One region of the Mesorhizobium sp. BE184 genome, then DNA from elsewhere that is predicted to be linked to it. Evidence: riboswitches for the same ligand, from Rfam matches in the RefSeq annotation. Region 1 holds a riboswitch; the other holds the start of a gene.
The links. Region 1 has a riboswitch for S-adenosylmethionine ahead of metA (homoserine O-succinyltransferase). Riboswitches for the same ligand answer to the same signal wherever they lie in the genome.

Region 1 (5,275 bases):
GAACTGCTGCGCGACGCTAACTTCACGCCCGCCGCCTGGTCGGACGCGCTCTATTTCCCGCCGTCCCAACGCCGCTTCATGATGCGCTTCCAGGGCGTTCTGGAGCGCATGGGCCGCCGCGCCTGGCCGATCTTCTCCGGCGTCATCGTCGTCGAGGCTCAGAAACGGCTCTATCAGGGCGTGCCCGTGGCGCAGCGCGCCTCCCGGCGCGTCTTCGTACCGGTGTTGTCGCCGCAGGGCGCCACCGGCATGGGGCGTCAGGGCCGCAAGCACGCAGCATGCCGGAGCCAAGGCTGAAATGAGCGACGAAAACAGCGTGGCGGTCGAGGCCAGCAGCCTGCGCGAACAGGTTTCCGCCGTCCGGCAGGCGCTGGCGGCGTCACCGGTGCGCAAGCCGCTTTACTGGGCGGCGGCGGGCATCTTCGCCGTCATCATCGCCACGTCGTTCGGACAAATCCTGCTCAACCGCTGGAACCAGCCCTTCTACGACGCCATCCAGCGGCGCGACCTGCAGGGCTTCCTGCATCAGCTGATGGTCTTCGCCATGATTGCCGGCGGCCTTTTGCTGCTCAACATCGCCCAGCAATGGCTGAACCAGCGGCTGCGGCTTCGCTTGCGCGAAACGCTGACGCTCGACCTGATCGACCAATGGATGCGGCCAAACCGCGCCTTCCGCCTGACCCATGCGGGCGTCATCGGCGTCAATCCCGACCAGCGGATGCAGCAGGACGCCGGCCATCTTTCCGATCTGACCACCGATCTGGGCGTCGGCTTGCTGCAGGCCTGCATCCTGCTCGCCTCCTTCGTCGGCGTCCTGTGGACGCTGTCTTCCGGTTTCGCCTTCCACATCGGCGACCGCACGATCGCCATTCCCGGCTATATGGTCTGGGCAGCGTTCCTGTATGCCGGTCTCGCCTCGCTGATCAGCTGGCTGGTCGGGCGGCCGCTCATTCAGCTCAACAGCGACCGCTATGCGCGCGAGGCCGAACTGCGCCACTCCATGGTGCGGGTCAACGAACACATCGACGCCATCGCGCTCGCCCGCGGCGAGGCCGACGAGAAGCGGCGGCTGGAAACCGACCTTGGCGCGGTCCTGGCTGCGATGCTGCGCATCTACGGCGCGCAGATCAATCTCGGCTGGGTCACCGACACCTATGGCTGGATCACCGTCGTGGCGCCGATACTGGTCGCCTCGCCGGTCTATTTCGCCGGCGATCTGAGCTTCGGCGGGCTGATGATGGCGGTCGGCGCCTTCAACCAGGTGCATTCCTCGCTGCGCTGGTTCGTCAACAACATTGGCGGCATCGCCGACTGGCGCGCGACGCTGATGCGCGTCGCCGATTTCCGTATGGCGCTTACCGAGACAGACAGCCTGTATGGCGATGAAGAGCGCATCGAGATCGTGGCGAACAAGGACGACGCGCTGACCTTCGACGGGCTCGAAATCGTCGCGCCGACCGGCTGCATCAGGCTGAACGAGCCGAAGACCCGCATCGAGGCCGGCGAGCGCGTGCTGGTCACCGGCGATCCCGGCTCGGGCAAGACGCTGCTGTTCCGCACCGTGGCCGGCCTGTGGCCATGGGGCAAGGGGCGCATCGGCCTGCCTGCCGGGGAAACGCCGATGTTCATTTCCCGCACGCCCTATTTTTCACCCGGTACCCTGCGCGAAGTGCTGAATCGGTCCGGCAAGGCCGAAAAGATCGACGACGCGGCGATGAAGAAGGCGCTGGCCGCGGTCGGTCTCGACCGGCTTTCCGCCTGGCTCGACCGCAGCGCCCGCTGGGAACACGAACTGAGCGACGACGAGCAACGCCTCCTCGCCTTCGCCCGGCTTGTCCTGCATAAACCGGCCTGGGTCATCATTGACGAGGCGCTGGATACGTTCGACGGCACCCAGACAAAGCAGCTGCTCGCCGCCATCGAAAGGAACCTGCCCAAATCGGCAGTCGTCAACATCGGGCGCAGCCAGCGCAACTACGAATTCTTTCCGAGAACGCTGGATATCGTCAAGGACACGGCGGGTCCGGCGCTGAAACCGCCGCATGTCCGTCCGGGCGCCATCGAGCCGCCGCCCAAAACGGTCAAGAAGCGTAAAAGATAGAAAACACCCCCAATACGGTTCGAGGGTATTGGCTAGGCGACCGCCGGATCAGATCCAGCGCCAATATCGTCGATGTCGTACGGCGTCATCTGGTAAACCTGGTTGATCCAGTTGCCGAACAGAAGATGGGCATGCGAGCGCCAGCGGTTGAGCGGCGGGTTGGTCGGATCGTCACTTGGATAATACTCATGCGGCACCGCGATCTCGACACCGGCCGCCACGTCGCGGTCGTATTCCTCCTTGAGCGAGGTGGAGTCGTACTCGATGTGGTTGAACATATAGAGCCGGTTGCCTGCCTTTTCGGCGAGCATGCAGGGGCCGGTCTCCTCCGAATCCATCAAAAGATCGATGCCCCTTCCGGCTGGAAGGTCGGCGCCGCGCACTTCCGTCCAGCGCGAGACCGGAATGGCGAAATCGTCGGAAAACCCGGCCAGATAAGGTGAGGCCGGCGCGTGGTTGTGATGCCGGTAAACACCGAAGGCCTTCTTTGCCAGCGTGTGCTTCGGGATACCGTGGAAATGCCAGGCGGCGGCCATGGCGCCCCAACAGATGAAGAACGACGAAAGGACGTTCGTTGTCGTCCAGTCGAAAATGCGCGTCAGCTCGTCCCAGTAGGTCACGTCTTCGAAGGGCAGCAGTTCGATCGGCGCGCCGGTCACGATGAAGCCGTCGAACTTGCGGTGCTTCACCTCGTCCCAGGTCTGGTAGAAGCTGATGAGATGATCCGCCGAAGTGTTCCTGGCCTTGTGGTTGCCGATGCGCACCAGCGTCAGTTCCACCTGCAGCGGGCTGGCGCCGATCAGCCGGGCGATCTGCGTCTCGGTGCGAACCTTGTTGGGCATCAGGTTCAACAGGCCGATCTGCAGGGGCCTTATATCCTGACGCAACGCCGTCTTTTCGTCCATGACGGAGACGCCTTCATGCGTCAACACTTCCCGGGCGGGAAGCTGATTGGGGATTTTGATCGGCATGAGCGGGCACTCCAACAAAAAGACCGGCGGCGAAATCGCGACCGGCCCCAGAGGATTTTGTGCTCCACGGTCCTTTAGCGATTTTTTTTACGTGGCTGCAAGCCGACCGGCCAAATCACCACGGGACTCCCCCTATTTAGAACCGGTGTGACTTGACGTCAATGATTCTCAACCGGCCGCCGCAGGAGCCGTCGCTCTCGACATTGAACCCGCCCGCCTGTATTCCCGCTGCGGCCCCGGCATGGAGCCCTGAACGGATACTTGTGATGGATCAGGCACAGGAAAAGATACGCCCCACCCCCCGCGCGGGGATCATGGACATTGACGCCTATGTGCCGGGCAAGAGCACCGCGCCGACGGGCGTGAAGCTGCACAAGCTGTCGTCGAACGAGAATCCGCTCGGCGCTTCCGAAAAAGCCATCGAGGCCGCCCGCGACGTGGCCGGACGGCTTGAGCGCTATCCGGACGGCTCGTCCCTGAAACTCAGGCAGGCGATCGCCGACACGCATGGGCTGAACCTCGCCAACGTGCTCGCCTTCAATGGCTCCGACGAAATCCTCGCGCTTCTGGCCCGCATTTATCTCGAGCCCGGCGACGAGGGCATCTACAGCGAGCACGGTTTCCTCGCCTACCCGATTTACATCCGGAGCACCGGGGCGACGGCCGTAGTCGCCAAGGAGAAGGACGAGCGGACCGACGTCGACGCCATATTGGCGGCTGTCACCCCGCGCACCAGGATCATCTTCCTCGCCAATCCGAACAACCCGACCGGCACCTACCTGCCGTTCGAGGAAGTGCGCCGCCTGCACGCGGGACTTCCGAAGAACGTCCTTCTGGTGCTGGACGCGGCCTACGCCGAATTTGTCCGCCGTAACGACTATGAGGCGGGCGTCGAACTGGTCGCCGGCAACGAGAATGTCGTCATGACCCGCACCTTCTCGAAGGTTCACGGCCTCGGCGGCGCTCGCATCGGCTGGTGCTACGCGCCTGCCTCCATCGTCGCCGCCGTCGAGCGGGTGCGTGATCCATTCAACGTCAACGCCATGGCCATCGAGGCAGGCGCCGCCGCGATGCGAGACCGCGCTCATGTCGAGAAAAGCGTCGCGCATAACGGCGAATGGCTGGATTGGCTGACGGTGGAACTGACGCAGATCGGCCTGCGCGTGACGCCCAGCGTCTGCAACTTCATCCTGATCCATTTTCCGGACGACGCGGCGCATTCGGCGGCAAAGGCCGACGATTATCTGACGGCACGCGGCTTCATCCTGCGCCGTGTCGCCGGCTACGGCTTCCCCAATGCGTTGCGCATGACCATCGGCACCGAAGAAGCGAACCGCGGCGTCGTGGCCGCGCTGTCCGCATTCCTGAAAAGCTGAGACCATGTCTGAACCGCTTTTTAACAAGATCGCGCTGGTCGGCATCGGCCTCATCGGCTCTTCGCTGGCGCGGGTCATCCGCCGCGAACATCTCGCCGGCCACCTCGCCATCTCGACGCGCAGCCAAGCCACGCTGAAGCGGGCCGAGGAGCTTGGCCTCGGCGACAGCTACACTACCGACGCACAACAGGCCGTGCGCGATGCCGATCTGGTGATCGTCTCGGTTCCGGTCGGCTCCTCCGGCCAGGTTGCGCAAGAGATTGCACCCAGCTTGAAAAGGGGAGCCATCCTCACCGATGTCGGCTCGACCAAGGGCTCGGTCATCGCCCAGATGCAGCCGCATGTGCCGCCGGGCGTGCATTTCATCCCCGGCCACCCGCTGGCGGGTACGGAAAAATCCGGCCCCGATGCCGGCTTCGCCGAGCTGTTCGAAAACCGCTGGTGCATCTTCACGCCGCTGCCCGATACCGATCCCGCCGCGCTGGAAAAACTGTCGGAATTCTGGCGCCGCTGCGGCTCCAACATCGACACGATGGACCCCCAGCACCACGACATGACGCTGGCGATCGTCTCGCATTTGCCGCACATCATCGCCTACAACATCGTCGGCACCGCCGACGATCTGGAATCGGTGACCAAATCCGAGGTCATCAAATATTCGGCGTCCGGCTTCCGCGACTTCACCCGCCTCGCCGCCTCCGACCCGACCATGTGGCGCGACGTCTGCCTGCATAACAAGGACGCGATCCTGGAGATGCTGGCGCGGTTTTCGGAAGACCTCGCCTCGCTGCAACGGGCGATCCGCTGGGGCGACGGCGAGAAGCTGT
Region 2 (5,275 bases), on a different contig from region 1:
CCCGGATTGAGTTCGGGTTGCTCGCCGATCACCCCATCTCCCCGTACTTCCTTGACGTGGCCCGATTCGTCCGTGATCTGCCAGTAGCGCGACAAAAGCTGCACGAGTTCGTCCGATTGGTTGTCTATGGTGATACGGTAGCCCCACACATAGTGCTTTTCGGAGGGGTCCGACTGCTCTTCCATATAGAACGGCTGGACTTGCACCTCGATGCTGCGCGTGACCGCCCGATACATTCGCGTCTCCAATGCCAAGCGAACGACTCTTCGGCCGCCGGTGCCTGCAGGTCAACAATATCCGACAGGCCATGTCATCGCCCTGACATGAAACGATGATGTTTTCGCGGCAGCCGCGATCTGGCGACTCGTGCCCGATTGAAGGCATTCAAGGAACGGGGCCGTCAAGCGGAACCGTTGCCACGGACCAGGTGCCCATGGAACTGACAGTCGCAGCTTCAGCCGCCTCTCTCACCCTGATCTCCATCAATGTCGTCGGCATTCTTCTCGCTTCTTCCCGGCTCAGGCCACAGGGCGAGTTGCTGGCACCGCAAGCGGACGCGCCGCCGGTCTCGATCGTCATTCCGTCGCGCGGCATGGAATCGTTTACGCAGGAAACGCTGGAGCGGGCCTTCTCGCTGGATTGGCCCGATTATGAGTTGATCTTCTGCATTGCCCATGCCGATGATCCGGTCGCCCCGGTGATCGAGCGTGTCATGGCGCGGTTTCCGCTGGTGCCGGCGCGGCTGCTTGTCGGCGACGATCGCTTCAGCGGCAACCCAAAGCTCAACAACTGCGTCAAGGGCTGGAAGACGGCGCGCCACGAATGGGTAATCCTAGCCGATTCCAACGTGCTGATGCCGCGGGACTACGTGCAGCAGATGATGGCGGCGTGGCACGCCGACACCGGTCTCGTCTGCTCGACGCCCATCGGTTCGCGGCCGGACGGCTTCTGGGCCGAGGTCGAATGCGCGTTCCTCAACACCCTGCAGGCCCGCTGGCAATATACCGGCGCGGCCATCGGCTACGGCTTCGCGCAGGGCAAGAGCATGCTGTGGAACAAGCCAATGCTGGATGCCAACGGTGGCATCCATGCCTTGGCCGCCGAGATCGCCGAGGACGCGGCCGCGACCAAGCTTGTGAATAGCCTCGGCCTGCAGGTCCGGCTTGTCAGTTCGCCCTTCGAGCAGCCGCTCGGCCGCCGCACGCTGCCCGAAATCTGGTCGCGGCAGATACGCTGGGCGCGGTTGCGCAGGGTGACGTTCCCACTGTTCTTCGCGCCGGAAATCCTGATCGGCGCGGCGGTTCCTTTACTGCTTGCGCTATGCGCTGCCTGGAGCCTGGGGCTCAGCATTCCAGTTGTCGCGATGGTCGTGCTCGCCGCCATCTACCTGCCGGAATACGCCCTGGCGCTCGCCAAGGGTTGGCAGGCATCGCCGCGTCTGCTTGCGGCGATGCTGGTGCGCGATGCCATCCTGCCGGCGGTATGGCTGCGCGGTTGGCTGGGCGGCGCAGTCAACTGGCGCGGCAACGAAATGGACATCCGCACCAAAGCCGCCGAGGAAGCCATTTCGGGCGTCTGAACGCAGCCGCCCGCGCGGCACCAAAACTCAGGCGCTGGCCAGCGCCTGTTCGATGTCGGCGATCAGATCGTCCGTGTCCTCCAGGCCGACGGACAGCCGCAGCGTCCCCGGTCCTATGCCGAGTTCCGCCCGCGCCTCTTCGGCGAGGTTCTTGTGCGTCGTCGTCGCCGGATGGGTGATGATGCTCTTGGCGTCGCCGAGATTGTTGGAGATGGTGACGATATCCAGCGCATTGGTGAAGGCGAAAGCCGGCTTCTTGCCGCCCTTCAGGTCGAAGCAGATCAGCGTCGAACCGCCGGTCATCTGCTTGGCGATGATGTCGGCCTGCGGATGGTCGGCGCGGCCCGGATAGATGAGCTTCGAAACCTTGGGATGCTCGGCCAGGAAGTCGGCGATCCTCCCGGCCGCTTCCGTCTGCTGGCGCACGCGCAGGGGCAACGTCTCCAGGCCCTTGAGCAGGACCCAGGCGTTGAACGGCGACATGCTGGGGCCGGTATGACGGAAATAGTCGTGCAGGTTCTCGTCGATCCATTTCTTGTCGGATAGCACGACGCCACCCAGGCAGCGTCCCTGGCCGTCAATGTGCTTGGTGGCCGAATAGACGACGACATGCGCGCCGAGTTCCAGCGGCTTCTGCTGCAAAGGCGTGGCAAAGACGTTATCGACGATCAGCCGCGCGCCGGCGGAATTGGCAATGGCGGCGACGGCGGCGATGTCGACCACTTCCAGCGTCGGATTGGTTGGGCTTTCGAGGAAGAACAGCTTGGTGTTGGGACGCACTGCATCCTGCCAGTTGCTCGTCTGCCTGCCATCGACCAGCGTCGTCTCGATACCGTATCTGGGCGCCAGCGTTTCCACCACCCAGCGGCAGGAGCCGAACAGGGCGCGCGCCGCGACGATATGGTCGCCGGCCTTCAGGCTGCAAAGCACCGCGGCGGTGACGGCCGCCATGCCGGAGGCGGTGGCGCGCGCATCTTCCGCGCCTTCCAGCGCGCACATGCGCTTTTCGAACATGTCGACGGTGGGGTTGGCGTAACGCGAGTAGATGAAGCCCGGTTCCTCGCCCTTGAAACGCGCTTCAGCCTGTTCGGCGCTCTTGTAGTGGTAGCCCTGCGTCAGGAACATCGCTTCCGACAGTTCACCGAACTCGGAACGAAGCGTTCCGGCGTGCACGAGTTGCGTTGCGGGTTTCCAGTTGCGCTTTTTCTCAGTCATGGTCCCTGTTCCGACACAAAAAAACCGGCCGCGAAAGTCGCAACCGGTCCTATGGCTCTCGCCGACGGTCCTTTAGCGACTTGTTTAACGTGGCTGCAAGCCGACCGGCCAAATCACCACGGGATAAAGGTCCTTTAGACCCGGGGCCGGCTTGCGTCAATCGCCGGCTTGATTAAGAGGTTAGGCCAGCGGCCTCCGATCGGCCTATCAGCGGAACCAGAGCCTTGCGGCAGACCGGAATTCTCCCAGACCAGGATATAGCGGCGCTGTTTGCGGCCGGCGCGCTCAAGAGCGAGCGCCCGCTCGACGCTGACCAGATTCAGCCGGCCAGCCTCGATCTGAGGCTCGGCGCAACCGCCTACCGGGTGCGCGCCTCCTTCCTGCCGGGACCGGACAGCACGGTCGCCGAGAAGCTGGAACGCCTGAAGCTGCACGAGATCAACCTGACCGAGGGCTCGGTTCTGGAGACCGGTTGCGTCTACATCGTGCCGCTGCTCGAAAGCCTGGCGCTCCCGGGGGAGATTTCCGCTTCGGCCAATCCGAAGAGCTCCACCGGACGTTTGGACATTTTCACCCGGGTCATGACCGATCGCGGGCACGAATTCGACAAGATCGCTGCCGGCTACGAGGGACCGCTCTATCTCGAAGTCAGCCCGCGGACGTTTCCGATCGTCGTGCGGGCCGGGTCGCGCCTGTCGCAAATCCGCTTCCGGACCGGCAACGCTTTGCTGTCGGAAACGGAACTGCACGCGCTGCACCGCGCCGAGACGCTGGTGGCGGTCGACCCGCCCAACATCTCCGGCGGAGGCATCGCGCTGTCGATCGACCTTGCCGGCGACAAGGATGGGCTGATCGGCTATCGCGGCAAGCATCACACCGGACTGGTCGATGTCGACAAGCGCGCCGCCCAGGATGTTTCCGGCTTCTGGGAACCGCTCTACAAGAGCGGCGCCGGCGAGCTCGTTCTCGATCCGGACGAGTTCTACATTCTGGTGTCGCGCGAGGCGGTGCATGTGCCGCCGCTCTACGCGGCGGAGATGACGCCCTTTGACCCGCTGGTCGGCGAGTTTCGCGTCCATTATGCAGGCTTCTTCGATCCGGGTTTCGGACATTCGGCCGCCGGCGGCACCGGCAGCCGCGCGGTGCTCGAGGTGCGCAGCCACGAGGTGCCGTTCATCCTCGATCATGGGCAGATCGTCGGACGGCTGGTTTATGAGTACATGCTGAAGCGGCCTTCGGCACTTTACGGAACCGATCTTGGTTCCAATTATCAGGCGCAGGGCCTGAAACTGTCGAAACATTTCCGCGCCGCGCGCTGAAGCGGCCACGGCGTCGTCGCAGGCGCCGGGTTTTGCCGCGTCGCGCCAGGAGAAAAGCATGAAAATTTCAGGATTGCTCGCGTCTCTGCTCGGCCTGGCCATGGTCGCCGCGACCTGCCTTCCGGCCAACGCGCAATCGAAGCTGAGGATCGCCACGGAAGGCGCTTATCCCCCCTTCAACAGCGTAACAGCGGACGGCAAGATCGTTGGCTTCGACGTCGACATCGCCAATGCTCTCTGTGCGCGGCTGAAGGTGGAATGCGAGATCGTCGCCCAGGACTGGGATGGCCTCATTCCCGGTCTCCAGGCCGGCAAGTTCGACATGATCGTCGCTTCCATGACCGTCACCGATGAACGCAAGAAGCAGATCGCCTTCACGCATAAATACTACGCCACGCCCTTTTCCCTTGTGGCTCCGAAGGCCAGCGACATTTCCGGCACCGTGGCAGCCGCGTTCAAGGGCAAAGCGTTGGGCGCGCAAGCTTCCACCGTGCTCGGCGACTATGCCCAGAAGGTCTACGGCAAGGCCGGCGCCGACGTGAAGCTCTACCCGTCGCAGGAGGAGGCGATGGCTGATCTCATGAACGGACGTCTCGACGCCGTCCTTTCCGACAAGTTCTTCCTGATGAGCTGGCTCAAGGGCGTTGACGGTGCATGTTGCAGGATGCTCGGCGATATCGACGGCACGGCGGCCGAAGCTGGCATCGGCGTTCGTCTGGATAACACCGAATTGCGCGACAGCCTCAACGCCGCGCTGGATGCGATCCGCGCCGACGGCACCTACAGGAAAATCCAGGCGAAGTATTTCGACTTCGATATTTACTGACGAAGCCGTGCTTCCGCGCGGGGCGCGCCGTGGGATTTGACGATTGGAAGCTGGAGCGGGCAGCGGGAATCGAACCCGCACGAAAAGCTTGGGAAGCTTCCAGGCTACCACTACATCATGCCCGCGCTGGCGGCTTCGTATCATGAGGTCAACCGTTCGGGCAATCGGCAAGATCAAGCTTTGTGCTATCTCGGTGACACCGCGTGCCACCCGGCTGGTCGTAATCGCATCAAAGTCCGAACCGCTCTCCATGTACGGTCGAATTGTCGCAACTCATCTTGCCCGGTCCAGGAAATGGGAATATCCATATTTCAACATTCATAGGATTATAGAAAT

Region 2: linked by a shared signal. The riboswitch ahead of J2X35_RS09510 (O-succinylhomoserine sulfhydrylase) and the one ahead of metA (homoserine O-succinyltransferase) in region 1 are both predicted to bind S-adenosylmethionine.

What each region holds. Positions count from the first base shown of each region.
Region 1 covers NZ_JAVDVU010000003.1:196,828-202,102, reverse strand. The annotation lists gene J2X35_RS14610 (class I SAM-dependent methyltransferase) at 1-297, shown strand, start outside; gene J2X35_RS14605 (ABC transporter ATP-binding protein/permease) at 299-2,101, shown strand; gene metA (homoserine O-succinyltransferase) at 2,134-3,072, opposite strand; SAM riboswitch at 3,127-3,204, opposite strand; gene hisC (histidinol-phosphate transaminase) at 3,339-4,448, shown strand; gene J2X35_RS14590 (prephenate/arogenate dehydrogenase family protein) at 4,453-5,275, shown strand, end outside.
Region 2 covers NZ_JAVDVU010000002.1:272,239-277,513, reverse strand. The annotation lists gene apaG (Co2+/Mg2+ efflux protein ApaG) at 1-236, opposite strand, end outside; gene J2X35_RS09515 (ceramide glucosyltransferase) at 434-1,579, shown strand; gene J2X35_RS09510 (O-succinylhomoserine sulfhydrylase) at 1,607-2,794, opposite strand; SAM riboswitch at 2,847-2,924, opposite strand; gene J2X35_RS09505 (2'-deoxycytidine 5'-triphosphate deaminase) at 3,019-4,113, shown strand; gene J2X35_RS09500 (ABC transporter substrate-binding protein) at 4,187-4,939, shown strand; tRNA gene J2X35_RS09495 (tRNA-Gly) at 4,991-5,064, opposite strand.